2 regions of the Streptomyces afghaniensis genome follow, and region 2 is predicted to be linked to the other one. Evidence: riboswitches for the same ligand, from Rfam matches in the RefSeq annotation. Region 2 holds a riboswitch; the other holds the start of a gene.
The links. Region 2 has a riboswitch for thiamine pyrophosphate ahead of thiO (glycine oxidase ThiO). Riboswitches for the same ligand answer to the same signal wherever they lie in the genome.

Region 1: another riboswitch for thiamine pyrophosphate. It lies ahead of ACH4G3_RS38790 (thiamine ABC transporter substrate-binding protein); the one in region 2 lies ahead of thiO (glycine oxidase ThiO).

Annotation. Positions count from the first base shown of each region.
Region 1 is NZ_JBIRGJ010000012.1:96,221-111,045, forward strand. Features, by position in the region: gene ACH4G3_RS38750 (aspartate aminotransferase family protein) at 1-889, shown strand, start outside; gene ACH4G3_RS38755 (ABC transporter ATP-binding protein) at 1,097-1,846, shown strand; gene ACH4G3_RS38760 (hypothetical protein) at 1,828-3,468, shown strand; gene ACH4G3_RS38765 (VOC family protein) at 3,567-3,974, shown strand; gene ACH4G3_RS38770 (LOG family protein) at 3,999-5,120, shown strand; gene ACH4G3_RS38775 (LAETG motif-containing sortase-dependent surface protein) at 5,325-5,984, shown strand; gene ACH4G3_RS38780 (ABC transporter ATP-binding protein) at 6,083-7,102, opposite strand; gene ACH4G3_RS38785 (ABC transporter permease) at 7,102-8,781, opposite strand; gene ACH4G3_RS38790 (thiamine ABC transporter substrate-binding protein) at 8,757-9,794, opposite strand; TPP riboswitch at 9,919-10,025, opposite strand; gene rlmN (dual-specificity RNA methyltransferase RlmN) at 10,066-11,172, opposite strand; gene ACH4G3_RS38800 (hypothetical protein) at 11,604-14,030, opposite strand; gene ACH4G3_RS38805 (HDIG domain-containing metalloprotein) at 14,583-14,825, shown strand, end outside.
Region 2 is NZ_JBIRGJ010000007.1:424,727-439,551, forward strand. Features, by position in the region: gene ACH4G3_RS27715 (SAV_6107 family HEPN domain-containing protein) at 1-227, opposite strand, end outside; gene ACH4G3_RS27720 (ATP-binding cassette domain-containing protein) at 407-1,207, shown strand; gene ACH4G3_RS27725 (YhgE/Pip family protein) at 1,179-3,263, shown strand; gene ACH4G3_RS27730 (TetR/AcrR family transcriptional regulator) at 3,335-3,964, shown strand; gene ACH4G3_RS27735 (phytoene desaturase family protein) at 4,481-5,974, shown strand; gene ACH4G3_RS27740 (SCO2102 family sporulation regulator) at 6,002-6,952, opposite strand; gene metF (methylenetetrahydrofolate reductase [NAD(P)H]) at 7,009-7,932, opposite strand; gene thiE (thiamine phosphate synthase) at 8,027-8,701, opposite strand; gene ACH4G3_RS27755 (Rv2175c family DNA-binding protein) at 8,917-9,282, opposite strand; gene ACH4G3_RS27760 (NAD(P)/FAD-dependent oxidoreductase) at 9,360-10,601, opposite strand; TPP riboswitch at 10,763-10,874, shown strand; gene thiO (glycine oxidase ThiO) at 10,872-12,041, shown strand; gene thiS (sulfur carrier protein ThiS) at 12,038-12,238, shown strand; gene ACH4G3_RS27775 (thiazole synthase) at 12,241-13,038, shown strand; gene pknB (Stk1 family PASTA domain-containing Ser/Thr kinase) at 13,144-14,825, shown strand, end outside.

The DNA of each region.
Region 1 (14,825 bases), on a different contig from region 2:
CGGACTGCCCGCCCTGAAGGCGCCCTTCGAGCCCCTCGTGCCGGGCGCCCACAAGGTCCCGAACACGAACATCTACCGGGCGCCGATCCACGGCGACGACCCCGAGGCCTTCGGCCGGTGGGCCGCCGACCAGATCGAGCAGCAGATCCTCTTCGAGGGCCCGGACACGGTCGCCGCGGTCTTCCTGGAGCCGGTGCAGAACGCGGGCGGCTGTTTCCCGCCCCCGCCCGGCTACTTCCAGCGGGTGCGCGAGATCTGCGACCAGTACGACGTGCTGCTCGTCTCCGACGAGGTCATCTGCGCCTTCGGCCGCCTGGGCACGATGTTCGCCTGCGACAAGTTCGACTACGTCCCGGACATGATCACCTGCGCCAAGGGCATGACCTCCGGCTACTCCCCCATAGGCGCGTGCATCATCTCCGACCGCTTGGCCGAGCCGTTCTACAAGGGCGACAACACCTTCCTGCACGGCTACACCTTCGGCGGCCACCCGGTCTCCGCGGCCGTGGGCCTGGCCAACCTCGACCTGTTCGAGCGCGAGAACCTCAACCAGCACGTCCTCGACAACGAGGGCGCGTTCCGCTCCACCCTGGAGAAGCTCCACGACCTGCCGATCGTCGGCGACGTCCGCGGCAACGGCTTCTTCTACGGCATCGAGCTGGTCAAGGACAAGGACACCAGGGAGTCCTTCGACGCGGACGAGACCGAGCGTGTCCTGTACGGCTTCCTCTCCAAGAAGCTGTACGAGAACGGCCTGTACTGCCGTGCCGACGACCGCGGCGACCCGGTCGTCCAGCTCGCCCCGCCGCTGATCTCCGACCAGTCGACGTTCGACGAGATCGAGCAGATCCTGCGCGCCACGCTGTCGGAGGCGTGGACGAAGCTGTGACCCCGCGTCGCTCCGATCGTCTGCATGGATGATCAACACCGGCCCCGGTGCCGCCCGTTCGAGTGAGAAACGGCGGTCCGGGGCCGCGTGCTGTCCGGCGTCCCGCCGCCTACTGCCTAGCGTGCCAGTGACCGATCGGCCCTGCCTTCGTTCCCCCGCACGGGGGATTGGCAAGGGAACTACGGATCTGAACCGAGGTGTACGCCCATGGAGGCCCCGCCTGACAACGACGTGCTCTGGGCACGCGCCCTGCACTTCCAGCACGACGACGGCTCCCCCGCGCTCAGCGGTGTCTCGCTCGGCGTCCGGGAGGGCGAGATCCTCGCCGTCGGCGGCCCGCGCGGCAGCGGCAAGACCACCCTGCTGCGGTGCCTGTCCGGCCTGGTGCCCGTCCGGCGCGGCGAGGTCTGGTTCAACAGCGTGCCCGTGCACACCATGGGCCCCCTCACCCGCGAGCGGCTGCGCCGCGACCGCTTCGGCTGGATCGACCCGGCGCCCTCGCTGGTCCCGGAGCTCAACGCCTGGGAGAACACCGCCCTGCCCCTGATGCTGCGCGGCACCAGCAGGCGCCGCGCCAAGAAGGCGGCCCTGGAGTGGCTGGAGCGCCTGGACATCGGCGAGAGCGCCCGCAAACGCCCGCACCAGCTGGTGCAGGCCGAGCGGCAGCGGGTGTGCATCGCCCGCGCCCTCGCCCCCGCGCCGTCGGTCCTGTTCGCCGACGAGCCCACGGCGCCCCTGCACCGCGCCGACCGCGCCCATGTGCTGCGCACCCTCACCACGGCGGCCCGCTCCCACGGCATCACGGTCGTCCTGGCCACACACGACGCGGAGACCGCCGCGCTCGCCGACCGCACGGTGTCCCTGCTCGACGGGCGGTGCGTGCAGACGGTGCACCTGCCGCCGGTCACCGGACCCACCGAGACGGAAGGCCGGGCCGCGTGCTCGCTCTCCGTCTGACCCGCGCCGCCCACCCCGCCGTCCAGCTGCGCCGCCTCCTGGTCACGGCGGCCTCGGCGGGGACGGGTTTCCTGTTGCTGTGCGCCCTGGGCTACGCGCTGGGCCACCCCGGCTCCACCGGCGCCGCCCTGCTGCGGCTCGCCTGGTGCATGGCGCCCCTGGCCGCCACGGTGTACTTCGCGATCGCGGTGGCCCGCACCGACCCCGGCACGAAGCCCCGCCCCGGCCTCTCCGCGATCGGCCTCGGCCCGCTGCGCCTGATGGCCGTCTCGGTGACGACGACAGCCCTGTCCTGCACGCTGGGCTCGATGCTGGCCCTGCTGTTCTTCCTGCACCTGCGCGGTGATCTGACGGGCATGCCGTTCGACGGCGCGGCCGCCGAGTCCCTCGCGGCGGACCAGCCGCTGCCACTGCCGGGAGCCCTGACGCTGCTCGCGATCGTGCCCGCAGCCGCGACGGTGGCGGTGGCGCTGGCGCTGCGGCCGAGGGAGGCGAGCCCCGCACCGTCCCGGCCGGCCGGGACGTACGGCCGTTTCGGCGCGTACCGGCGCACGAGCACACGCGAGACCTTCGGGGCGTACGGCCGTTTCGGCCGGCAGATCATCCGGCCCACGGACGGTCCTGCCACCGAACCCGCCACGTCGGCCGGGCAGAACGCGCGGCACGGCGGGCCGCCTGCGGCGCGGACGGGCGCGGCCGTCCCGGCGGCGGCCGCGGGCTCGACCACCCGGGGCGCCGGGAGCACGGTGAGCGCGGTCGAGGACCCGCCCGAGCCGTCCGGGTCCCAGACGGCGGCACCTGGCTCCGTGAGCACGGTGATCCCGGCCGGCAGCGCCGCACACGCGGCTGAGGGCAACGCCGGGCACGAGGCCGACGGCAACGCCGTACACGTGGCCGGGAACGCCGCCGCGCATGCGGCCCGGCACGCCGCGGCGCCGGACGGCGCCGACGATCCCGCCGCTTCCGCCGCCGCCCTGCCGGACACCGCCCTGCCGGACACCGCCCTGCCCGGCAACGCCCTCACCTCCGCCCCCTCCGGTCTCCCCTGGGGCATCACCGTCCTGGCCGCGGGTCTCGCCGTGGAGACGTACACGAGCCGTACCGCCCCCACGCCCCCCGACCTCACCTTCTCCGGCGCCTCCCCCGGTGTCCTGGCGGGCTGGGCGCTGGCCGCCGTCGGCATGGCCCTGGCCGGTCCGGGCCTGACCCATCTGTGCGGGCGACTGCTCCAGTCGGCCCGCCCCGGGGCCCTCCGGCTCCTGGCCGGCCGGATCCTCATGGCGGAGGCCACCAGGATCGGCCGCCCCCTGGGCGTGGTCTGCGCGGTGCTCGCGGCGGCGTACGCCATGGCGCTGCTGCACGCCCCGGACGGACTGTCGCTCGGTCCGCTCACCACGCTGGGCGTGCTGCTCGTGACCGGCTGTACCGTGGCCACGGCCCTCATGGCCGCCGTCGAGGCCCGGCAGGCCCGCGCCGACACCACCGCCGCGCTGCTGCGCCTCGGCGCCCCCGCGACGATGCTGCGCGGCGCCGCGGCCCTGCGCGCGGGTGCGCTGCTCGCCCTGTTCGGCCCGCTCACCCTGACCGTCGCCGAACTGGCGGCGCTGCCGCTGGCCCGCTGAAAACTCGTACGAAAAAAATCTCCGTACGGCGATGAGTTCCGCTCAGGCCCCCGGTCTATCCCCGCGTAACGACACACACCCGATGGGAGAGACCTCGCATGTACCAGCAGATGATCTTCGTGAACCTGTGCGTCAACGACCTCGACGCCTCGAAGAAGTTCTTCACGGAGCTCGGCTACTCGATCAACGAGCAGTTCAGCGACGACAGCACAGCCTCGGTCGTGATCAGCGAGACCATCGTGGTGATGGTGCACACCAAGGAGAAGTACGCCCAGTTCACCAAGAAGGAGATCGCGGACGCGAAGAAGACCAGCGAGGTGCTCATCGCGCTGAGCTCCGAAAGCCGCGAGAAGGTCGACGAGCTGGTCGAGAAGGCGGTCGCGGCGGGTGGTTCGGTCTCCGGCGAGACCCAGGACCACGGGTTCATGTACGGACGCGCCTTCGACGACCCGGACGGCCACACCTTCGAGGTCGTGTGGATGGACCCGGCGGCCGTCCAGGGCTGACGGCGGCTGTGCCAGCATGGGCGAGTGCAGACGATGCCCGCCCATGCGGCCCACCATGACGACCGTGAGATCGAGACGCTGGAGGAGTTCGACGCGACCGTCTCGGCGCGCGGCACGCTCGCCGGTCACCGCGTCCAGGCCGTCGACCTGACGGACCGTACGCGCGAACTGCTCGGCACGGACACGGCGGGCGCCGTCTTCCTCGGCTGCGCGATGCGCGAGGAGGCCGCCGCGAAGATCCGCACGGACGGCGCCCTGGTCTTCCCGCCGGTCCCGGACCTGCCCTTCGACCCGTACCGCGGCCATGTCTACGCGCCGGACGAGCTCTTCGAGTCGCTGGCGGACGGCTACGAGGCCACGCCCGACGCCCGGGCCTACGCCTGGTTCCAGCGCACGAAGGCGGACCGGGACATCTACGCCTCCATGCTGCGCGCGGTCCACGACGACTCGGTCTCGGACGCGCTCGACGAACTGCTGTCCGGCGCCCGGGTCGTGGGCGTGATGGGCGGCCACGCGATGGCCCGTGGCACGCAGGAGTACGCGGGGGCGGCACGGCTCGGCAGGGAACTGGCCCGTGCCGGTCTCACGGTGGCCACGGGCGGCGGCCCTGGCGCGATGGAGGCCGCGAACCTGGGCGCCTACGCCGCCCCGTTCGGCGACGAGATGCTCACCGAGTCGCTCGAACTGCTCGCCAAGGCACCGCACTTCACGCCGTCGATCACGCAGTGGGCGACGGCCGCCTTCGAGATACGCACGCGCTGGCCGCAGGGCGGTCGTTCGGTGGGCATCCCGACCTGGTTCTACGGCCACGAGCCGCCGAACGCCTTCGCGTCGCACATCGCCAAGTACTTCGCCAACGCCACACGCGAGGACGGCCTGCTGGCCCGGTCCAACGCGGGCGTGGTGTTCCTGCCGGGCGCCGCCGGCACCGTACAGGAGATCTTCGACAACGCGACGCCCAACTACTACGAGTCGCGCGGCGAGCCGACGCCGATGGTGCTCGTGAACCGCGCGCACTGGACGCAGAAGCTGCCGACGTGGCCGCTGCTCCAGTCGCTGGCCAGGGGCCGTTCGATGGAGGCGCGGATCGCGCTCGTGGAGCGGATCGAGGAGGCGCCGGAGGCGTTGAAACGTCTCGGCGGTTAATAAGCTGGCAAAGCAAGTGCTTGCAACCTGCATATGCGTTGACACTACTTATGCGGCGCTTATAGACCTGAGAGCCTCCCGGTAGTGCTGATGTTCAGTCAACACTGCCTCCACCCCCCGCATTTGCGCATCCTGTAAAGGACAAACGTGGCAGTTCTGTCCGTATCACGCCGTACGGCTTCGCGCCGTACCGTCGCACGTTCCGTGCGGATCCTCGGTGTCGTCTCCGCCTCGGCCGCGCTCGCGCTCGGTGCCGCCGGCAACGCGCTCGCCTGCAACATCAACGAGTTCTCGGCCGAGGCGAAGTGCGATGGCGACAAGGGCGTCATCACCGTCACCGACGTGGACCCCGCCGGGGTCCCGGCGACCGTCACCGTGTACCTGGAGAACAACGGCGCCGACGTGAAGAAGGTCGGCGAGCAGGAGGTCAAGGGCTCGCGCGAGGGCACCACCATCACCTTCGCCGAGAACTGGAAGCCGAACGCGGAGTACCGCATCCACGTCAAGGCCGCTCCGTACGTCGACGAGGACATCAAGCCCAACCTCGTCACCCCGGCCACGGCCTGCAAGAAGGAGGAGGAGAAGCCGCCGGCGACTCCCCCGGCCACGCCGACCCCGTCGGCCTCCCCCTCGAAGCCGGCCGAGGAGACCGACACCCCGGCTCCTTCGCCGTCGGAGAGCGAGAGCACCACGCCGGCGGGCAACGCGCCCGCGCCCGCGGCCGGTGACTCCAACCTCGCCGAGACCGGCGCCGACTCCAACACCGGCATCATCGCCGGTATCGCGGCGGCCCTGGTCGTCGTCGGTGGCGGAGCGGTGTTCTTCGGCATGCGCCGTCGTGGGGCGAACAGCAGCGACAGCTGACGCCCGCCCTGCAGCGCCCGGTGGTGGCCCGTCCCTCTCGTGGGGGCGGGCCATCGCCTCTTTTCAGGCCCAGGGGTAGCGCCCCAGGCCCGGCCCGATCAGTCGAGCACGGCGATTTCGGCCGCGTCGAACTCCACCCCGACCTCGTCCCCGGGCTCCGGCGCCGCCCGCAGCGCGCACGCCGCCTCCAGGCGCGGGGCGTCCTGCGGCTGGAGGTGGACGGCGACATGGGTGCCCTTGAAGGTGCGGGCGGTCACCGTGCAGCGCAGACCCGTGCCGGCCGGCGCCAGGCGCACGCCCGCGGGCCGCACGAGCAGGGTCCGCGTGCCCTGCGGGGCGCCCTCCGGCACCGGCACCTTGCCCCACGGCGTGTCCGCTGCCTCCGCCCCGACCGTCGCCTCGACGACGTTCTCGAAGCCGAGGAAGCGGGCCACGAACGCGTCGGCCGGCCGCTGCCACACCTCAAGAGGCGTACCGGACTGGGCGATCCGCCCGTCCCGCATCACCACGACCCGGTCGGCCAGCGCGAAGGCCTCCCCCTGGTCGTGCGTCACGGCGAGCACGGTGGTGCCCAACCGGCCGAACAGTTCCTTCAGTTCGACGACCAGCCGCTCCCTGAGCGACCGGTCGAGCTGCCCCAGCGGCTCGTCCAGCATCAGCAGCCGGGGGCTCGGCGCGAGGGCCCGGGCCAGCGCCACCCGCTGCTGCTCCCCACCGGACAGTGCCGCGACGGCCCGGCGGGACGCGCCCGGCAGACCGACCAGGTCCAGCAACTCCTGTACGCGGTCGGCCTGTTGCCGCTTCGACATCCCGCGCATACGCAGTCCGAAGGCGACGTTGCCGCCCACGTCCCGCTGCGGGAACAACTGGTGGTCCTGGAACATCAGCCCGACCCCGCGCCGGTGCGCGGGCACGCCCGCCTGGTCGCGCCCGTCGAGCGCCACCCGCCCGGAGTCGAGCGGCTGAAGCCCCGCCACCGCCCGCAGCAGCGTCGACTTGCCGCTGCCGCTGGGCCCGAGCACACACACGATCTCGTGCTCGGCGACCTCCAGATCGACGGCGTCCAGCACGGCACGCCCGCCGAACCGGACCGTCGCACCCTCCAGGGCCAGCAGCATCAGAACTCCCCGCTCCGGTCCGTGCGAAGCCTCTCCAGCACCAGCAGGGCCACCGCGCACACCACCATCAGAATCGTCGAAAGGGCCATCGCCTGGCCGTAGTTCAGCTCTCCGGGCCGCCCCAGCAGCCGCGCCACCGCGACCGGCAGCGTCGGGTTGTCCGGCCGCGCGATGAACACCGTCGCCCCGAACTCCCCGAGCGACACCGCGAAGGCGAACCCGGCCGCGATCAGCAGCGCCCGCCGCACCATCGGCAGATCCACCTCACGCCACACCCGCCAGGGCGAGGCCCCCAGCACCGAGGCCGCCTCCCGCAGCCGCACGTCCACCGCCCGCAGCACGGGCAGCATCGTCCGCACGACGAACGGCACACCGACCAGCGCCTGCGCGAGCGGCACCAGGATCCACGAGGACCTCAGATCCAGCGGCGGCTCGTCCAGGGCGATCAGGAACCCGAAGCCCACGGTCACCGCGGACACCCCGAGCGGCAGCATCAGCAGCGCGTCGAAGCCGCGCACGAACCGCCCGGCGTCCCGGCGGGTGAGCGCGACGGAGGCGAGACCACCGATCACCACGGCGATGGCGGTGGCGGCGACGGCGTACTCCAGTGAGTTGCCGATCGCCTCGATCGGCGCCACCAGGAACACGCCGCCGTCGTCCCTGGTCAGGGCCCGGTAGTAGCCGAAGCCGGGCGCGTCGAGGGACCGCTGCACCAGCACGGCGAGCGGCAGCAGGAGCAGCACGACGACGGTGACGAGCACCCCGCCCAGCAGCGCCCACTGCCCCGTGCCGCGCGGCCGGCGCGCGGTCGCGGACGGGTCCACCAGCCGCAGCGCGCTCTCCCCCCGCCGTACGGTCCAGGCATGCAGGGCGAGGACCGCGCCCACCGCGAAGAACTGGATCAGCGTCAGCACGGCGGCCGTGGACAGGTCGAAGATCTCCGACGTCTGCCGGTAGATCTCCACCTCCAGGGTCGAGAAGGTGGGTCCGCCGAGGATCTGGACGACACCGAATGAGGTGAAGGTGAACAGGAAGACCATGAGCGCGGCGGCGGCCACGGCGGGCGCGAGCGCCGGCAGCGTCACCTGCCGCCACGCCCTCAGCGGCGACGCCCCGAGCATCCGCGCGGCTTCCTCCTGCCGCGGGTCGAGCTGCGCCCACAGCCCGCCGACGGTCCGTACGACGACCGCGTAGTTGAAGAAGACGTGCGCGAGCAGGATCGCCCACACGGTGGTGTCCAGCCGTACGCCCCACAGCTCGTCGAGCAGCCCGCCGCGCCCGACCAGCGCCAGGAACGCCGTGCCGACGACGACCGTCGGCAGCACGAACGGCACGGTCACGACCGCGCGCAGGACCTGCTTGCCGCGGAAGTCGAAGCGTGCGAAGACATACGCGCCGGGCAGTGCGACCAGCAGCGTGAGCACCGTCGAGACGACCGCCTGCCAGGTGGTGAACCACAGGACGTGCCGGACGTCCGACTGGGCCAGCACCTCCCCGATCCGCCCGAACCGCCAGACCCCGTCGACCTTCAGACCGCGCGCGACGATCGCGGCGACGGGGTAGGCGAAGAAGACCGCGAAGAACGCGACGGGCACGGCCATGAGCCCGAGCCGCGCCGCACTCCCGCGCCGGTCCTTGCGGACGGCTGCTTCGGTCACTTCAGTACGAGCGAGGTCCACGACTTGACCCACTGGTCACGGTTGTCGGCGATCTTCGCCGGGTCCATGGTCTCCGGGTCCTTGGCCTGCGGCCCGTACTTCACGAACTCCGGGGGCACCTGGGCGCCCTCGCGCACCGGGTACACGTACATGTTGAGCGGCATGTCCTCCTGGAACCGCTCGCTGATCAGGAAGTCGAGGAGTGCCTTGCCGCCCTTGGTGTTCTTGGCGTTGCTCAGCAGCCCGGCGTACTCGACCTGCCGGAAGCAGGTGCCCTGCGCGACCCCGGTCGGTGCCGCGGCGGGCTTCGGGTCGGCGTAGACGACCTCGACGGGCGGCGAGGAGGCGTACGACACCACGAGCGGCCGGTCCCCCTTGGCCTTCTTGCCACCGGCCGAGCCGGAGAACTCCTCGTTGTAGGCCTGCTCCCAGCCGTCGACGACCTTCACGCCGTTGGCCTTGAGCTTCTTCCAGTACCCCTCCCAGCCCCCGTCGCCGTACTTCGCGGCGGTGCCGAGCAGGAAGCCGAGCCCGGGCGAGGAGGTGGAGGCGTTCTCGGTGACCAGGAGGTTCTTGTACTCGGGCTTGACCAGGTCGTCGAAGCTGCGCGGCGGGTCGAGCTTGTGGTCGGCGAAGTACTTCTTGTCGTAGTTGACGCAGATGTCGCCGGTGTCGATGGGCGTGACCCGGTGCTTGTCCTGGTCGGCCCGGTACTCCGGCGCGATCCGGTCCGAGCCCTTCGCCTCGTACGGCTGGAACAGGCCGTTGTCGAGGGCGCGGGACAGCAGCGTGTTGTCGACTCCGAAGAAGACGTCGCCCTGCGGGTTGTCCTTGGTCAGGATGGCCTTGTTCACGGCCTGCCCGGCGTCGCCGTCCTTGAGGACGTTCACCTTGTAGCCGGACTGCTTCTCGAAGGCCGCGATGACGTCCTTCGAGGCGGCCCACGAGTCGTGGCTGACGAGGGTCACGGTCTTGGAGTCACCGGATCCCTGGCCGCCGTCGGACGACCCGCACGCGGCGAGCGTGCCGGCCATGCCGAGCCCGACGGCCACCGCCGTCAGCCGCTTGATGGTGTTGCTCACTGGATTCCTCCTGGAGGACCAGGAGAAGACGCGGCCCTGCCCGGGATCCCTGGGGGTCCCGGGCAGGGCGCAACAGCTCGAGTGATGACCGATCTCCCTACCCAGAATGACCTGGGCCAGGTTCGGAGGGTCTGCGGCCGTGTGCCGCACTCTCAGCGCTGTGGCGCTCCCCTGTCGGAATATGAAGGTGTCGGAAAATACGGTTGTGCTTACGCCGGTCAGACTACCGTTCGGTCGCCGCGAGCTGACCACACGCCCCGTCGATCTCCTGACCACGGGTGTCCCGGATCGTCACCGGCACACCGTGCGCGGCGATGGCCTCCACGAACGCCTTCTCGTCCTCCGGCCGGGAAGCCGTCCACTTCGACCCGGGCGTCGGGTTGAGCGGAATCAGGTTCACGTGCACGGGCCTGCCCTTGAGCATGCGCCCGAGCCGGTCACCGCGCCAGGCCTGATCGTTGATGTCCCGGATCAGCGCATACTCGATGGACAGCCGGCGCCCGGACTTGGCGCTGTACTCGAAGCCGGCGTCCAGCACCTCCCGGACCTTCCACCGTGTGTTCACGGGGACGAGGGTGTCGCGCAGCTCGTCGTCGGGGGCGTGCAGGGAGATCGCGAGGCGGCACTTGAGGCCCTCGTCCGCGAACCGGTGGATGGCCGGGACGAGACCGACCGTCGAGACCGTGATCCCGCGCTGCGAGAGCCCGAGCCCGTCGGGCTCGGGGTCGGTGAGCCGCCGGATGGAGCCGAGGACCCGGTTGTAGTTGGCGAGCGGCTCGCCCATGCCCATGAACACGATGTTGCTGAGCCGCGCCGGCCCGCCCGGCACCTCACCGTCCCTGAGCGCCCGCATACCGTCCACGATCTGGTGCACGATCTCGGCGGTGGACAGGTTCCGGTCGAGCCCGGCCTGCCCGGTCGCACAGAACGGGCAGTTCATCCCGCACCCGGCCTGCGAGCTGATGCACATGGTCACCCGGTCCGGGTAGCGCATCAGCACGGACTCGACGAGCGTCCCGTCGAACAGCCGCCACAGCGTCTTGCGCGTGGCGCCCTGGTCGGTCGACAGATGCCGCACGACGGACATCAGCTCGGGAAGCAGCGCCTCCTGGAGCCGACCGCGGGAGCCGGCCGGAATATCGGTCCACTGCTCCGGATCGTGCGCGTACCGCGCGAAGTAGTGCTGCGAGAGCTGCTTGGCACGAAACGGCTTCTCCCCGACAGCGGCAACGGCCTCCTTGCGCTCGGCAGGAGTGAGGTCGGCGAGATGCCGCGGCGGCTTCTTGGCTCCGCGGGGGGCGACGAAAGTGAGTTCTCCGGGTGCAGGCATAACCCATCCAGTGTGGCAGATCATCGCCGGGAGCCCAGGCCGGAGCGGGGTGGGGGTGGTCACCCGTGGGTGCCGACTGTCAGCGTTGGTCGGCCTCGCACGGCCCAGGGACGGCCCAGGAGACGCTGGTTGCCGCCACCGCTAGCCCGATGGCGCCATGGGGCTTCCCACCGTGACCGACTGAGGGGCGCACAGCGCCCGGGTGTGAACCGGAGCCAACTGCACGCGCGCCATATCTCGGAACTCGACAGCCTTGCACCCAAACCGGGAGTAATCCACCATCCGCGACGAACTGGCGCGGCTTGTTGGTAACTAGCAGGAACGCCACCCCGTCCCGGCGACAGGGAGCAGCTCAAATTGGCACACGTCCAAAGGTTTTCTCCCCAGCGACACCAGAGCGAATCATCGGAACGGAACCAGTACATTTACACTTAGTAATTCCAAGCCTGAGGGTCGGCCTTCCGGCCCACTCGGCGAATATCCGCAGACAGCTTTTCGCTAGTGTCCGACCAGCGCCAAGGCAATCCGGAATCTTTCACCTTCGACCACTGCCTGTCGAGATAAAGGCGAAAATACTCACTTCGAGTAACCCTCTCCGGCAAGGTATGGTCGTCCTTAATTAGATTCCTGTACTGCTCGTCAACGATCGGCGTGTCAACGAGCATCGCGTCAACATACGCAAAATAGGCGAGGAGAACCCGAGTCGTGTATGCGCCCACGGTAGTAATCCTATAGTGGAGTCGCGGAACTTCCCCCGAGTGGCGTGGAGCGGTGTCAAGAAGCCTTTTTTCCACTGCATAATCGAGCGCGTTTGCCACTTGCTCAACATCAAAGCCTAGGTTCTGAGCGAACTCGAAGAGAGCCTCCGCCGAAACGTATCCTTCGTCTCCGACTCGCTCCCCCAAAATCTGAGTCTGACTAAGAATTAGCGGCAGCAGGAAGTGCTCTCGACCGTCCGGCCGCGTGATTCGGAAAAGATTCGCGATAGGGGAAGATTGCGGATCGTAGTAGACTCCATCACCGAACAACAGGGCTCGAAGAAACTCGTGCAGCGGTACGGTATACCGCCCGCTCTCCTGAAAAATTCGGATCATCTTGGCGGTGTCAATGTGCCCGCTTCCGATAAACCCTGTAACGAAGCTCAGCGCCATGCGCATATTGCCCCCAGCAAGATTATCGATGAGCGCAAGCAGGTTATCGTTCGATCGGAAATTCTCTGCGAGAATCTCAAGAAATACTTCAAGGCTTTCGCTGTCGACAGTCACGTTTGCTGGAAACGAACCCAAGCGTCCCGTTGCCCGCAGTTGCCCCAAAGCAAAATCGACTCGCCGTTGCAGCATCACGTCTGCTCGCGGTGGAGCAATAGTGAAAACGCGCGCTTGATATCCAGAAAGAGTGCCGCTTCGACTCGAACGATAGAAAGTCTCTGGCCTCAACGTCACAAACACCGTGGCCGGCCATGTTTGCGCGAGCTCATTCGCGATGAGGAATACCTGCTCCTGATCCTCGCTGCTGCGCTGGTCGATATTATCCAAGAAGATTACCAGCTGTCTGCGCCAATTAGATCGCAGGTGCTCCAGGCTGGCCTTCAAGTGCCCAGCACGATCCTCCACGGCCCGCCGCAGAAGATTGATCTTTTCCTTCTCGTAAGCGATAGGATCGATTTCCTTGAGGCGTCCAATTACTCCTCGTTCGAACCGGTTCAGCGCACCGTGATGCACCGCTTCCACGAAAGATGCATCCTCGATGTCGGCATCATAGTTCTCGCGCAATTGCCGAATGGACTCTTCAACTACGTGCGAGTCAATCCGGGTGAGCGTTGTAGATGAGCCAAAATCGATGTAGAGACTGATGGCTTTGTCGAACAACTCCTCAGCATCGACATGCACTAGTCTTTGAATGAAGGTTGTCTTACCCACCCCAACATCACCCAGCAGCACGATCGGCCTCCGCGCCGCAGCGGCTGCCAGCATGTCCTGCGTCAGGTTCTGATTGAGACCCTTCTTACCCTCGATAGGAGATACATCTGGCCCGTCTTCTTCGCTCAGCAAGGCGTAACGCGTTCGGAGGATTTGCTTACTTACCTCAGCATACTGAGATAGTGCACCACTCGACGCGTAGCACTCCCGCAAGAAATCCTTGCGCAGCTCTTCGAGACGAGTGACATCTTCCAAGAAAAGTTCACCCAAAATGTCAAGCCCAGATTGCAGACTATTTCTCCGCTTCGATCCTGGGTAGTTGACCAAGTGCATGGAAAGAGGCTCGGGGGGAGGTGCTTCCAGCAAGCTCACTGTACTGTGAAGAACTTTTGCATCGACGCCACTAGCCGAAGCGTTATCCCACAAGAGCCGAAAATCTGCTCGCATATCGGCGAGGCTGGGGAACACCAAAGCTCTACCCTTTAGAGGTGGCACCCCATCCATCCGAACCGCGATAAACAGAACAAGCTGATGCCCGTTGGTTACACCTGCAGGCGCTACACCATTGCGCGCGGCATACTGCGCAACCTGCGTCAGGGCCTCCTTGAGGGCCTTCCCTTTATCTCCAATGATGAGATTTTCGATTTTATGAATGCCAGTACTGACCCCTGCCGGCAGGTCGAAATGGATCCCTTCGCGCTTGGCCTCGATAATAAGCTGTGTGGCCGGAGACCCTAGGGCATAGTCGATCCAACCTGTGCCAGCCTGCTCCTCTGCCTTAATACTGGCTCTTGACCAGCGAAGAACATCAATGAGGAGTTTGTCGATCAGATGGAGCCGAGTGGTTGCCTCGTTGCGCTTATCGCCGACTGCATTAGCTTCAGCCCACTCAATGAGGTCATCAAGAGCAGATTTACCCGAATCATAAATGCTCGACAACTTTTACCGGCCCTGACTATGGAGGGATGGATGCTGGCTGTACAAGCCTATCGGTTGTCAAGGGCGCCAACCACAACGGATCAACTGATGAGAACGATCTTGAACCTGTTGCGAGGCCGACGCTGCCTGTGGCGCCCACGAGGTCGGCGGAGCGGGTTTGGCCGGTGGCCTGCCCGGTCTGGGGTCGAGCATGATCAGGGGGCCGTACGCTAGCTGGCAACTCGGGCAGGCTTTGGACCTGCCCGCAATGTGCACGAGTGGCCCCCTGGTCTTGCTCGACGCGGGACCCGGACCGGGGAGGTGGCTAAAGCCGTGGAGCCGACCGCCCCAGCCACAGAGGGTGTCCCCCACTTCATGCCCGCAGCCGCCGAGCGCGCCGCCGGGCGCGGCCAGCCGGGGCGCAGACAGGAGGCAGGCCGCGCCGCAGAGGCGGCGCGCGCCCGCGCCGTGCGCGGGCCTTGATGAAGTAGGGAAAGTTGTACCGCACCCATGATCGAAGTCGCTCGATCGTGGCCTGTCGGCTCATCGCCGGCCTCGGCTACCGTTCCATGCATGCCTTCTGCACTGGACACGCCTCAGGGAGCGGCCGAACTCGCCGAGTCTCTGCTTCCCCAGCTCGGGAATCGCTGGCTGCACACTCAGGCTGTGGCCGCTCGGGCGCGTGAGGCTTCCGCGGCTGTGTCCAAGGCTGACCGGGATCTCCTCGTCGCCGCAGCTTGGCTGCATGACATCGGTTACGCCCCCGAGCTGCGCGAGACCGGGTTCCATCCCCTCGACGGTGCCCGCCACCTGGAA
Region 2 (14,825 bases):
GCGGTGCGGAGGGCGGCGAGATGGGCTGTCGCGTAGCGCTCGTTCGGTGTCTCCAGGACGGCGGCCTCTTCGAGGCCGGCGCGGGCCTGGGCGAGCAGGTCGAGAGCGGCGGGCGGGGCCGTGGCCCGGCGCAGCACGGGGTGCACGTCGCTCGCCGGGCCGGTCAGTGAGGGGGCAGGGCCGGTGGCGCGGCGCCGACGGGCGGCTGCTGCGTGGTAGCTGGCCATGACGAACCTCCTGTCGTCTGTGTGACGGCACGTCCGGCCACGGAGTGCCGTATGTGACCCATCGTGAGGTATGGCACTGACAATCCGTTCTGACCTGCGGTTTTGCTTCGATCGTAGGTTCGGAGTAGTTTTTGCACTGACCAGTCAGTTCAAATTCTCCGAGAGATCGAGGGAGACTCGTGGGGGAACGAGTGGGAGGGGCGCGGATCGCCGCCGTGGGCCTCGGGGTCAAAGGGCCGCGCGGGTGGGCGTTCCGCGGGATCTCCGTCGACGCCGAGCCGGGATCGCTCGTCACGGTCGAGGGCCCGTCCGGGTCCGGCCGTACGTGCCTGCTGCTCGCGCTGACGGGGCGGATGAAGATCGCGGAGGGCACCGCCACCGTCGGCGAGGCCAGGCTCCCCAAGCAGCTTTCGGCGGTGCGCCGGGTCAGTGCCCTGGCCCATGTGCCCGGGGTCAGCGACCTCGACCCGGCCCTGACCGTCGGCGAGCACCTGCGGGAACGGGCGCTGCTCCAGCGGCGGTTCGGCGACTCCCTGCGCGGGCTGCTGCGGCCCCGCGGCGAGCGGGCGGCCGAGGCCGGCCGGCGCGTCGACGCGGCACTGGCCGCCGCCGGCCTCGACCTGGAGGCACTGCCCAAGGGGCCCCGTACCGCCGTACGCGATCTGGAGCGCGTGGAGGCGCTGCGGCTGTCCATCGCCCTCGCGCTCGTCGGCCGGCCCCGGCTGCTCGGGGTCGACGACACCGATCTCAAGCTCTCGGACGGCGAGCGGGAGGAGGTCTGGTCCCTGCTCAGGTCCCTCGCCGACGCCGGGACGACGGTCGTGGCGGTGTGCAGTGAGGCCCCCGAGGGCGCCGTCAGGGTGTCCACCGAGGAGAGCCAGGACGCGCAGGAGAACGAGGACGACCCGGCCGACGAGGACGAAAAGGCCGGCCAGGGAGAGGAGAAGGCCGATGCGCTCGCCGAGACTGGCCGCGCTTGAGCTCCGCCGCTTCGGCCGGGGCAAGCTGCCGCGCGCCGCGCTGGTGGCGCTGCTGGTGCTGCCGTTGCTGTACGGCGCGCTGTACCTGTGGTCGTTCTGGGACCCGTACGGCCGCCTGGACCGTATCCCCGTGGCGCTCGTGAACGACGACAAGGGGGCGACCGCCGACGGGAAGAAGATCACGGCGGGCGACGACATCACGAAGGGCCTGCACGACAGCAAGACCTTCGACTGGCAGGAAGTGAGCGCCGCCGAGGCCCGCAGGGGCGTCGAGGACGGCACGTACTACCTGTCGCTCACCATGCCCGCCGACTTCAGCGAGCGGATCGCCTCGAGCTCCGGGAACTCCCCGGAGACCGGCGCCCTCCAGGTGCACACGAACGACGCCAACAACTACATCGTCGGGCAGATCTCCCGGACGGTGTTCAGCGAGGTGCGGCAGGCCGCGTCCAAGAAGACGTCCCGGTCCTTCCTGGACAAGATCTTCGTCTCGTTCTCCGACATCCACGGCAAGACCGTGAAGGCGGCGAAGGGTGCCGACGAGCTCAAGGGCGGCATCGGGAAGGCCGAGAAGGGCTCCAAGGACCTCGCCGACGGCCTGAAGGACGCCAAGGACGGCAGCGGCGATCTGTCCACGGGCCTGAAGAAGCTCCACAAGGGCGCGGGCGACGTGGCGGACGGCACGAAGCGGGTCGCGGACGGCACGCGGAAGCTCGCCGACAAGGTCAACACGTACGCCGGCAAGGTCGGCCCCTTCCTCAAGGGCAACGAGAAGACCATCGGCGACACCGCCCAGCTGGTCGCCGACTCCTCAGGTGCGATCCGCAAGCACCTGGACACTCTGGCGAAGACGGCCCCGACCGCCGCCAAGGGCGCCCGTACGGCGTCGGACACGCTGAACGGCGTCTACGCCAGGCGCTGCGACGACCCCGTCCTGCCCGACGCCGCCTGCGCCGACCTGAAGAAGGCCAAGGACGCGGCGGCCGACGCGGCCGTCATCGCAGGCGACGTCAACACGCTGATCGCGGACCAGAACGGCGATCTGACGAAGCTCGACAAGAACCTCGCCACCCTCCAGAAGCAGTCCCAGGCCCTCGCCGACCGCGCGCCGCACCTCTCCGAGGACCTCGACGACGCCGTCAAGAAGATCAACAAGCTGAACGACGGGGCGGCCGAGGTCGCCGCCGGCGCGAAGAAGCTGTACAAGGGACTCGGCACGGCCAAGACCGGTGCCGTCGACCTGGACAAGGGCGTCGGCGATCTGAAGACCGGCGCGGACGACCTCAGCGGCGGCATGTTCAAGCTCGTCGACGGCTCCGGCAAGCTCGCCGGCGGGCTGCACGACGGGGCGGAGCGGATCCCCGACTACGACAAGCAGGACCGCGACCAGCGCACCGAGGTCATGGCCGACCCGGTGCGGCTCGCCTCCCAGGACCTGCACAAGGCGCCCAACTACGGCACCGGGTTCGCCCCGTACTTCATCCCGCTGTCGCTGTGGGTGGGCGCGATGGTGGCCTACATGCTGATCGCGCCGATGAACCGGCGCGCGCTCGCCGCGGGCGCCCCGGCATGGCGGATCGCGCTGGCCGGCTGGCTGCCGGTGGTGGCGATCGGGGTGCTCCAGACGGTGGCCCTGATGTCGGTGCTGCACTGGGCGGTCGGCCTGGAGATGGCGCGGGCGGCCGGGACGGTGGGCTTCCTGTTCCTGGTGACGGCGTGCTTCGCGGCGATCGTGCAGTGGCTGAACGCGCGCTTCGGGGCGGCGGGCCGGATCCTCGTCCTCGCCCTGCTGATGCTCCAGCTGACGTCGGCGGGCGGCACGTACCCGGTGCAGACCAGCCCCGGCTTCTTCAACGCGCTCCACCCGTTCCTGCCGATGAGCTACGTCGTCGAGGCCCTGCGCAGGCTCATCACGGGCGGCGGCCTGGAACCGGTGTGGCAGGCGTGCGTGGTGCTGACGGCGTTCACCGCCGGCGCCCTCGCGCTGACCGCCGTGGCGGCCCGCCGCCGCCAGGTGTGGACGCTGGACCGGCTCCACCCGGAGCTGAGCCTGTGAGCCCTTCGGTGACATCCCCGGTGAACCCTTCGGTGACATCTCCCGGAAAGGTTCCTGTGACAATCAGGGCCATGGAAAGCAGCAGTGCCGCGTCGGGCGGCAGCACGCGCCGCGAGGCCACCCGGCAGAAGCTCTACGAGGCGGCCGTCACGCTCATCGCCGAGCAGGGCTTCTCCGCCACGACCGTGGACGAGATCGCCGAGCGTGCCGGAGTCGCGAAGGGCACGGTCTACTACAACTTCGCGAGCAAGTCCGTCCTCTTCGAGGAACTGCTGCGGCACGGAGTGGGCCTCCTCACCGCCTCCCTGCGGGAAGCGGCCGAGCGGACCGCGCAGGAGGGCGGCACCAAGGTCGACGCCCTGGACGCGATGATCCGCGCGGGGCTGGTCTTCATCGACCGCTACCCGGCCTTCACGCAGCTGTACGTGGCCGAGCTGTGGCGCACGAACCGGGCCTGGCAGTCGACGCTGATGGTGGTCCGGCAGCAGGCCGTCGCGGTCGTGGAGGACGTGCTGCGCGCGGGTGTGGCGGGCGGCGAGTTCAGCGACGAGATCGACGTCCCGCTGACGGCGGCCGCGCTGGTCGGCATGGTCCTGGTGGCCGCGCTGGACTGGAAGTCCTTCCAGCCGGAACGCTCCCTGGACGATGTCCACGCGGCGCTGTCCCGGCTGCTCCAGGGACGGGTGAGCGGCTGCCGCTGAGGGCGTCCTGAGCGGCATCCGCCGAGGGCATCCGGGCGCAGATGTGAAAGCGCCGGTCCGCTGTGGCCGCGTCCCCCGCGGGCCACCTCGAACCGGCGCCTTCCCTGCTCCCCCGTTTTCCTGCTCCCCCGTGCGTTCCCCCCGCAGGACCCCCGTTCGGTCGTCCCCCGGTTCTCCCCCGTGCCTCGCTCCCGCCGACACCGTCGGCGGAAGGAGCGGATCGCGGGCCCGGTCCCGTTCCGGCGCCCCGTGTCGCCGGTACCGGAGCCGTGCCCCCTCTCCGTGCCTCCACTCTCTCGTTCTCGCAGGTCGTCTCCCATCCGCGCGCGTACTCAACTCCCTCCCTAGGTACGGGTACTCAGCCCTGCGCACGCGGCCCCAGAACGTTGTGTGGCCGGCTGGTCACGATCACCTCCGCGCCCGTACTCGGAGACGGCCGCGCGAGGGCTGCCGGCGGGGGCTGCCGGCGGGGGCTGCCGGCGGGGGCTGTCGGTGGGGGCCGATAAAGTCCCTGGCATGGCACGGATTGCGGTGATCGGCGCCGGGATGGGCGCGCTGGCGGCGGCCGCCCGGCTGGCCGTCGCGGGCCACCGGGTGGTGGTGTACGAGCGGACGGAGACCTACGGCGGAGCCCTGCGCCGCTTCGAGCGCGACGGGTTCTCCTTCGATACCGGCCCCGGCCTGCTCCCGTTGCCCGCCGTCTACCGCGACCTGTTCGTCAAGACCGGCAAGGAGCCGCTGGAGGCCTGCGTCGACCTGGTCCAGGTCGACCCGTCGTCCCGGCACGTGTTCGCGGACGGCACCCGCGTCTCGCTGCCGAACGCCTCGCGCGCGGGCGTCGTGACGGCCCTGGACGAGGCGCTCGGCTCCGGGGCCGGGAAGCGCTGGGGCGACTTCCTGGTGCGGGCCCGCGAGGCCTGGGACCGCACCCGCCGGCCCCTCCTGGAGGAGCCGCTGTGGCCGAACTGGCAGGTGCTGGCCGAGCGCGAGCCGTACCCGGCGGTGCCTCACAAGCGGCTGCTGCGCACCCGTCGGGCCGGCACGCTCGCCGAGGTCGGCGCCTGGGAGCTGCGGGACGCCCGGCTCACCGCCCTCCTGGAGAGCCACGCCCTGGCGCACGGCCTGGACCCCCGGACCACCCCGGCGAGCGCGGCCGTACTGCCGTACCTGGAGCACGCCTTCGGCACCTGGTACGTGCGCGGTGGCCTGCGCGAACTGGCCACTGCGGTGTATGAGCGGTGCCTGGCCCGGAGGGTCGAGTTCCGTTTCGGCGCCGACGTGACCGGGGTGGTGGAGAAGGACGGCCGGGCATCGGGGGTGGAACTCGCCGACGGCACGGTCGCGGAGGCGGACTTCGTGGTCGCCGGTGTCGCGCCCGGCACGCTGGACCGGCTGTCGGCACAGGCCGTGGTGCGGGGGGACGGCGAGGTGCCGCCGCAACCCGCGACGGCGAGCCGGGTCACGGTGCTGCTCGCTCTGCGCGGCGCCCGCCCCGAGGGCACGCCACACCGCACGGTGGTCCACGCGGCGGACCGCGAGGCCGAGTTGGACGCCCTCTTCGGCACGGCGGCGCACAGCCCGCGTCCTACGGTCACGGTCCTGCGGCCCGACGACCCGGGGCTGGTCCCGGACCCGGAGCACGAGGCGGTCACCCTCACGACGGTGGTGCCCGCGCGGCCCGGCGAGTCCTGTGACGCCCTCACCGAGAACATGATCACGGTCGCCGAACGCGCCATACCGGACCTGCGCGACCGCCTCCTGTGGCACGAGGTGCGCACCCCGGCCGACATCGCCGAGGAGACCGGCGCGGAGGGCGGGGCGGTGCCGGTGCCCGCCCTGGCGGCGGACGGGGGGCGGCTGCTGCACCCGTCCAACAGCACGCGCGTGCCCGGTCTGTTCACCGTCGGCGGCTGGGCGCATCCCGGTGGCGGACTGCCGCACGCGGGCATGTCGGGCGCGCTGGTGGCGGGACTGATCGTGGAGGGACCGGAGTTCCGGGGCTCCCAGTAGGCTCGCCGCCCCGGCGGCGTTCAGGCTTCAGAAACGGTACTGCTCGTCGAAGCCGTTCCCGGGCGTCTGCTGCTGCCCGTTGCCCTGGTACGGGTACGGCTGCTGCTCCGGCGGCAGCTCCTGGCCGTACTCGTCGGTCGTGCGCTGCTGCGGGACCCACACACCGCCGGGCGGGCTCTCGCCGCCGTAGGTGCCGGCGTACTGGTCCTGGCCGTAGCCCTGCTGGGCGTAGTACTGCTGGTCGCCGTAGGAGGTGTCGTACGAGGCCCCGCCGTAGGTCGGCGTGCCGATGTACGGGTCGGAGTAGGCGGCGTACTGCTGCTGGTCCGTGGCGTCGTAGCCCTGCTGCTGGCCGTAGCCCGAGTAGTCGTAGCCGTAGGACTGGTCGGTGCCCTGGGCCGTGGCGGCGTACTGGTCATGGGACGGGCCCGACTGGTACCCCGTGTCGCCGTACACGCCGTAGGAGCCGGTGTCGTCGGGCACGGGCTGCGGCTCGTAGACGGCGGTGGTCTCGGCGGACGTGGGGTGGACGGGGCGCGACGGGGTGAAGACGTCGTCGCGGTCGTAGTCGTCGTCCTGGCCGTAGGCGGGGGCGGTGGCGTCGCGGCGGTAGTCGGCGCCCTCGTCGCCGTAGCCGCCGTCGGCCGCCTCCATGCCGGAGACCTCGAGGCTCGGCTCCTGACGACCGCGCTCACCGCGGCGGCCCTTGCCACCGCCCAGCATCGGCGCGTTCATCGCCCAGCCGGACGAGAAGCCGCTGCGGAACGACAGGGTGACGTACGTCTGCCCGACCGCGAAGGCGGCCGCACCCAGTCCGATCACGATGACGGACGGGATCAGCACACCGACCACGACTCCGAGGAAACCGACGAAGGCGAGCAGTCGCCAGCGCAGCCGCGCCTTGTACTGCAACAGCACCTCGCCCAGCAGCCACAGCGCGACGATGCCGAACGCGATGTAGAGGACCGCCCAGCCCATGTACGCCCCTCTCCCAGTCGCCGCTACGCAGTGTGTCGTATACCGGTGCGAACGGTCTAGGCCTGCGGTCGGTGGTGCAGGCCCAGGTTCTCGTAGATTTCCAGCGTCGCCGTGGAGTTGTTGAGCGTGATGAAGTGCAAGCCGGGCACTCCCTCGGCGAGCAGCCGCGCGCAGAACTCCGTGGCGAATTCGATACCAATGGAGCGTACAGCGGCCGGATCGTCTTTTGCTGTGAGGATCCGCTCTTTCAGGGCGGCCGGGAACGCGGCGTTGGTGAGGGACCCGATCCGCTCCAGCGACCGCACGCTGGCGATCGGCATGACCTCGGGAATGATCGGGGTGTCGCAGCCGGCGGCCGAGACGCGGTCGCGCAGCCGGAGGTAGTCCTCCGGGTGGAAGAACATCTGCGTGATGGCGTAGTCCGCGCCCGCACGGCACTTGTCGACGAAGTGGCGGACGTCGGTGTCCCAGTCGGTGGAGCGCGGGTGCATCGCCGGGAAGGCGGCGACGCCCACGCAGAAGTCGCCGGACGCCTTGATCAGCTCGACCAGTTCGGCGGCGTAGGCCAGGCCCCGGGGATGCGGCACCCACTCGCCCATCGGGTCGCCGGGCGGGTCGCCCCGCAGGGCGAGCATGTTGCGGATCCCGGCGTCGGCGTACTGGCCGATGATGTTGCGCAGGTCGGCCACGGAGTGGTCGACCGCCGTGAGGTGCGCGATGGGCGTGAGAGTGGTGTCGGAGGCGATCGCCTCGGTCGCCTTGACCGTGCCCGCGCGGGTGGAGCCGCCCGCGCCGTAGGTCACGGAGACGAAGTCGGGCGCCACGGCCTCGACCCGGCGCAGCGCGTTCCACAGCATCCGCTCGCCCTTCGGGGTCTTCGGGGCGTAGAACTCGAACGAGTACGTCGTCTTGCCGGTCGCGAGCATGTCGCGGACGGTGCGCGCGTGGTCCGACCTGATGGATGCGGTGCCGAGGGCCATACCGGCAGGTTAGCCAGGGGCGGTCGGTCCCCCAACCGGGCAGAGTCTTTTGACCGATTTGTGCACTTGTTGTCCACGCCTTGGACAAACCGGCCTACAGACCGGCCTCCCGCTGCTCCCGCAGCCTCTTCGCGAACTCGGCCGCCGCCGCGCCCGGGTCGTCGGCCTCGGTGATCGCCCGTACGACGACGGCGCGCCGGGCTCCCGCTTCCAGGACCTGGTCGAGATTGCCGAGGTCGATGCCGCCGATGGCGAACCAGGGCCGGTCGGTGCCGAGGGCGGCGGTGTGCCGGACGAGATCCAGGCCGGGGGCGTGCCGGCCGGGCTTGGTGGGGGTGGGCCAGCACGGGCCGGTGCAGAAGTAGTCCACGCCGTCCTGGACGGCGGCCGCGGTGGCCTCGGACTCGGCGTGCGTGGAGCGGCCGATCAGGACGTCGTCGCCGAGGATCGCGCGGGCCGCGGGGACCGGGAGGTCGCCCTGGCCGAGGTGCAGTACGTCGGAGCCGGCGGCGTGGGCGACGTCCGCGCGGTCGTTGACCGCGAGCAGCTTGCCGTGCCGGGCGCAGGCGTCGGCGAAGACGGCCAGGTGCTCCAGCTCCTCGGCCGCCTCCATGCCCTTGTCCCGCAACTGCACGATGTCGACCCCGCCCGCCAGGACGGCGTCCAGGAACTCCGCGAGATCGCCCTGCCGCTTGCGAGCGTCGGTGCAGAGGTAGACCCGGGCGTCGGCGAGCTGGGCGCGGGCGGTGGTGCGGATGGTGGCGGCCATGCGTGTGGTCCCCCTGGTGTCGGTGGCGGACGGGTGCGGGGTGCGCCCGTGCCGGTGACATTACGAGGCACCGGGCGCCCGCGTCTGTGCCGGGCACAAGCCACCCCGTGACCGGGACCCCACGGGTCGCCCCACGGGTCCCGGCCCACACCGGGCGGTTGTTCGGGCCCGGCCCCGCGCGAGCGGCACCGGACCGTTGTTCGGTCGTGGTCGGGTCAGACCGCGAGCGCCTGGGCGCGGCGCTTCACCTCCGTGCCGCGGTTCTCACTCAGGGCCTGGGCCGGCGTGCCGGGCAGGCTCGGGTCGGGGGTGAAGAGCCACTCCAGCATCTCTTCGACCGTGAAGCCGTCGTCCCGCAGGAGCGTCAGGGTCCCGGCCAGGCCCTTGACGACCTTGTCCCCGTCGATGAAGGCCGCGGGGACGTGCAGCGCGCGGTTCTCACCGCGGCGTACGGCGATGAGCTGGCCCTCCTTGACCAGCTGCCGCACGCGCGTCACCTCGACGCCGAGCTGTTCGGCGATGTCGGGGAGGGTGAGCCAGGCAGGGACGAGAGCATCGATCTTTGCGTCAATCTCGGTCACGGAAACCAGCCTGCCATCCCCCACTGACAGTCGGAAGTCGGGACCGCCCACCTGGGCGGACAGGCACGCCGCGACGGCTACGCGGTCGCCGCCTTCAACGGCCTCGCCGGGTCCGCGAGCAGGGCCGGATTCATCGGCGTGCCCGACTCGATCAGGCGGCGGCCCTGCGCCAGGTCCCGGGGGCGGCCCACCGCCAGCAGCGCGACCAGCCGGTCACCGCGCAGCCAGCAGACCGTCCAGGCCGGTCCGGCCGGGTCGCCCCGCCACAGGGTCGTGTCGGCGGCCGCGTGGTGCCCGGCGTACTGCACGAACCGCCCGAACTGCTCCGACCAGAAGTACGGCACGGGGTCGTACACCGCCGGGGTCTCCCCCGAGGCCCGGCCGACGATGTTCACGGCGACCGTGCGCGGCCCCTGGAGGGCGTTGTCCCAGTGGTGCACCAGCAGGCGCTCGCCGTACCGGCCCGAGGGGAAGGAGGCGCAGTCGCCGACCGCGTACACGTCGGGCACCGACGCGCGCAGGTGCTGGTCGGCCACGATCTCGCCGTGCGTGCCCAGCTCGATCCCGGAGCCGGACAGCCAGGCCGTGGCCGGGCGGGCGCCGATGCCGACGACGACCGCGCCCGCGGGCAGCCGCGAGCCGTCATCGAGAACCACCGCACCCGGTTCCACACGCTCCACGCGCGCGTGCGTCCGCAGCACGGCACCCGCGTCGGCGTACCAGCCGGCCATCGGCGCGGCGACCTCGGCGGGCAGCGCCCCGGCGAGGGGCCGTTCGGCGGCCTCCACGACGGTCACCGCGCAGCCCGCCTCGCGCGCGGCCGTGGCGAACTCCGCGCCGATCCAGCCCGCGCCGACGACCACGATGTCGTGCCGGCGGGCCAGCACCGGCCGCAGCCGCTCGGCGTCGTCCAGGGTGCGCAGCAGGTGCACGCCCGGCACGCCCTCCGCCCCGGGCAGCCGGATGGGTTGGGCGCCGGTCGCGACGACCAGGACGTCGTAGGGCACGGGCCCGTCCTCGGTGTCCAGCTCATGGTCGCCGGGGCGCAGGCCGAGCACCTCGCAGCCGAGCCGCAGTTCGATGCCGAGGGCCTCGAAGTCGACGTCGAAGGCGGAGCCCTCGGCTTTTCCGAGCAGGACGGCCTTGGACAGCGGGGGCCGGTCGTAGGGCTGGTGGGGCTCGGCACCGATCAGGCTCACGGTGCCGGTGAAGCCCTGTTCGCGCAGGGCGACCGCGGTCTGGACCCCGGCCATGCCCGCGCCCGCCACGACCACGCGCCGCGGCGCGGACGAACCTGGTTCCTGCGTCTGCTCGCTCACCTGATCACCATAGACAACTGACATTTTGTCAGTCAGTGCTCATGTGCAGTGACCTGCTCCACACGCGGCCGGGGCGAGGACGACACCCTCCGGGGACCGGGCCATGGCGGTGGCTCCCTTACTGCGCCGTACGGCATCGGGCTAGGGTGGGTGGCCAAACGCAAGGCACTCGCGGGAGCCCGGACGCACCGGGCTGAGAGGGAGGCTGGCGGCCTCCGACCGTACGAACCTGATCCGGGTCATGCCGGCGAAGGGAGGGGCTGGACGCCCATGTCGCGTACGCGAACGTCAGACGTCCTCGTCATCGGGGGCGGGATCATCGGCCTGGTCACCGCGTGGCGGGCCGCACAGCGCGGGTTCGCCACGGCCGTGGTGGACCCGGAACCGGGCGGCGGAGCCGCGCAGGTGGCGGCCGGGATGCTGGCCGCCGTCACGGAACTGCACTACGGCGAGCAGACCCTGCTCGCCCTGAATCTGGCCTCCGCCCGGCGCTATCCGGACTTCGCGGCCGAGCTCACCGAGGAGACCGGCCACGATCTCGGCTACCGCCGGTGCGGCACGCTCGCCGTGGCCCTGGACGCCGACGACCGGGCCCATCTGCGCGACCTGCATGCCCTGCAGCAGCAGTCGGGCCTCGAGTCGCAGTGGCTGTCGGGGCGGGAGTGCCGTCGCCTGGAGCCGATGCTCGCGCCGGGCGTGCGCGGCGGGCTGCGGGTCGACGGGGACCACCAGATCGACCCGCGGCGGCTGGCCGGGGCGCTGGCCGCCGCGTGCGAGCGGGCCGGTGTGGTCTTCCACCGTGGGTGGGCCGAGCGGCTCACCGTCGTGGGCGATCGGGCCACGGGTGTCATCACGGACGACGGCACCCCGCTGGACGCCGGGCAGGTCGTGCTGGCCGGGGGCAGCCTCAGCGGGCGGCTCGCGGGCGTCCCGGAGGATGTGCTGCCGCCCGTGCGGCCGGTGAAGGGGCAGGTCGTACGGCTGACCATGCCGCAGCGGCACGGGCCGTTCCTGAGCCGGACCGTGCGCGCGGTCGTGCGCGGCAGCCACGTCTACCTGGTGCCGCGCGAGAGCGGCGAGCTGGTCGTCGGGGCGACCAGCGAGGAGCTCGGCTGGGACACCACCGTGACCGCGGGCGGCGTGTACGAGCTGCTGCGCGACGCACACGAGCTGGTCCCGGGCATCACCGAGCTGCCCCTCACCGAGACCCGGGCCGGACTGCGCCCCGGCTCCCCCGACAACGCTCCGCTGCTCGGCCCGACCGGTCTCGAAGGGCTCCTGCTGGCCACCGGGCACTACCGCAACGGCGTCCTGCTCACGCCGGTCACCGGCGACGCCCTGGCGCACGTCCTGGCGACGGGTGAACTCCCCGAAGAGGCCCGCCCCTTCACGCCGAAGCGCTTCAGCACCGCCACCGCCCTCACGGAGCAGCCCGCATGAACATCTCCGTCAACGGGGAGCCCCGGGACGTCCGGCCCGGCACGGCTCTCGACACCGTCGTGAAGTCCCTCACCGCCGCGCCGTCCGGCGTGGCCGCCGCCCTCAACGAAACCGTCGTCCCGCGCGCGCAGTGGCCGTCCACGCCCCTCGCCGAGGGGGACCGCGTGGAAGTCCTCACCGCCGTCCAAGGAGGCTGACCATGGCCGACGATCCGTTTGTCCTCGGTGGTACGTCCTTCACGTCCCGCCTGATCATGGGTACGGGCGGGGCCCCCAGCCTCGACGTGCTGGAGCGGTCGCTGGTGGCGTCCGGGACGGAGCTGACGACGGTCGCGATGCGCCGGGTGAACGCCTCGGTGCACGGCTCGGTGCTGTCCGTCCTGGACAAGCTGGGCATCCGCGTCCTGCCCAACACGGCGGGTTGCTTCACCGCCGGTGAGGCCGTCCTCACGGCCCGTCTCGCACGCGAGGCCCTCGGCACGGACCTGGTCAAGCTGGAGGTCATCGCCGACGAGCGCACGCTGCTGCCGGATCCGATCGAGCTGCTGGAGGCGGCCGAGACGCTGGTCGACGACGGGTTCACGGTGCTGCCGTACACCAACGACGATCCCGTGCTGGCGCGGAAGCTGGAGGACGTCGGCTGCGCGGCGATCATGCCGCTCGGCTCGCCGATCGGCTCGGGGCTGGGCATCCGCAATCCGCACAACTTCCAGCTGATCGTCGAGCACGCGCGTGTGCCGGTGATTCTGGACGCGGGGGCCGGTACGGCGTCGGACGCGGCGTTGGCGATGGAGCTGGGGTGCGCGGGTGTGATGCTCGCCTCGGCGGTGACGCGGGCGCAGGAGCCGGTGCTGATGGCCGACGCGATGCGGCATGCGGTGGAGGCGGGGCGGCTGGCTTATCGGGCGGGGCGTATTCCGCGGCGGCATTTCGCGGAGGCGTCCTCGCCGGCCGAGGGCATCGCCGTGCTGGATCCGGAGCGGCCCGCTTTCCGGTGAGCGGGAGAAGCAGAGTTGGGACACACGTCACAGGTCCGCTTCAGTCGCGCTCCGAAAACAGGCGGGGAGATGGAGCTGTCAGTCATGGCTCGTACACTCGCCTGCGTGGACACGACCCTTCAGGACCCCTTGGTCGGGCAGGTGCTCGACGGCCGGTATCGCATTGACGCGCGGATCGCGGTCGGCGGGATGGCCACGGTCTACCGGGCCGTGGACACCCGCCTCGACCGGGTCCTCGCGCTCAAGGTGATGCACCCCTCGCTCGCGGTGGACGGCTCGTTCGTCGAGCGGTTCATCCGCGAGGCGAAGTCGGTGGCCCGGCTGGCGCACCCGAACGTGGTGCAGGTCTTCGACCAGGGCACCGACGGCTCGTACGTCTACCTGGCCATGGAGTACGTCGCCGGCTGCACCCTGCGGGACGTGCTGCGCGAGCGCGGGGCCCTCCAGCCGCGTGCCGCCCTGGACATCCTGGAGCCGGTGCTGGCCGCGCTGGGCGCCGCGCACCGCGCCGGGTTCGTGCACCGGGACATGAAGCCGGAGAACGTCCTGATAGGGGACGACGGCCGGGTCAAGGTCGCCGACTTCGGTCTCGTACGGGCCGTCGACACGGTGACGAACACCACCGGCACCGTCCTCGGCACGGTCTCGTACCTCGCCCCCGAGCAGATAGAGAACGGCACCGCCGACCCCCGCGTCGACGTGTACGCGTGCGGCGTGATGCTGTACGAGATGCTCACCGGCGACAAGCCGCACGACGGGGACTCCCCGGCCGTGATCCTCTACAAGCATCTGCACGAGGACGTCCCGCCGCCCTCGGCCGCCGTGCCCGGTCTGGCGTACGAGCTGGACGAGATGGTGGCCTCGGCGACGGCCCGCACCCCTGACATCCGCCCGCACGACGCGGTGGCGCTGCTCGCGCAGGTCCGCGACGGGCGCGGCCGGCTGACCGTGGAGCAGCTGGACGCGGTGCCGCCGCAGGCGCTCGCGGCGGACCACGTCAACGCGGACGACCGTACGAGCGTGATCCCGCGTGCGCTGGCCACGCCGCGCCCGCTGCCCGTCAACGAGGACGAGGAGGCGGGCTCCGCGGCCGCGCTCAACCGCACCAGCCGCTTCGAGTCCCCGCCGCCCCCGCCGTCCCGGCGCCGCTCGGGGCCACGGCGCGGCCCGATGGCGATCGTCGCCGCCGTCCTGCTCGTGCTCGGACTCGGCGCCGGCATCTGGTACATCAACTCGGGCCAGTTCACCGAGGTCCCCCCGCTGCTGTCGAAGACCGAAGAGCAGGCCCGGGCCCGGCTGGACGACGCCGGGCTCGAGGTCGGCAAGGTCAGCCACGCCTACAGCGACACCGTCAAGCGCGGCACGATCATCGGCACCGACCCTGAGCCGGGCGCCCGCATCCGCCTCAACGACTCGGTGTCCTTCACCGTCTCCGACGGCCCCGAGAACGTGCGGGTGCCCGCCCTGGAGGGGCAGCGGCTGGACAAGGCGCGGTCCCTGCTGCAGGAGGACGGGCTGGAGCCGGGCATGGTCACCCGGGAGTTCAGCGAGGACGTGCCCAGGGGCTCGGTGATCTCCGCGCGGCCGGCGGACGGCACGAAGGTGCGCGCGGGCTCGGCGGTCGCACTCGTCGTCAGCAAGGGCAGCCCCATCGACATCCCTGACGTCACCGGTGACGACCTGGCCGACGCCAGGGCCGAACTGACGGACGCCGGTCTCAAGGTGAAGGTCGCCGCCGAGCGGGTCACCTCCTCCGAGTTCGACAAGGGCCAGGTGGCCAAGCAGAG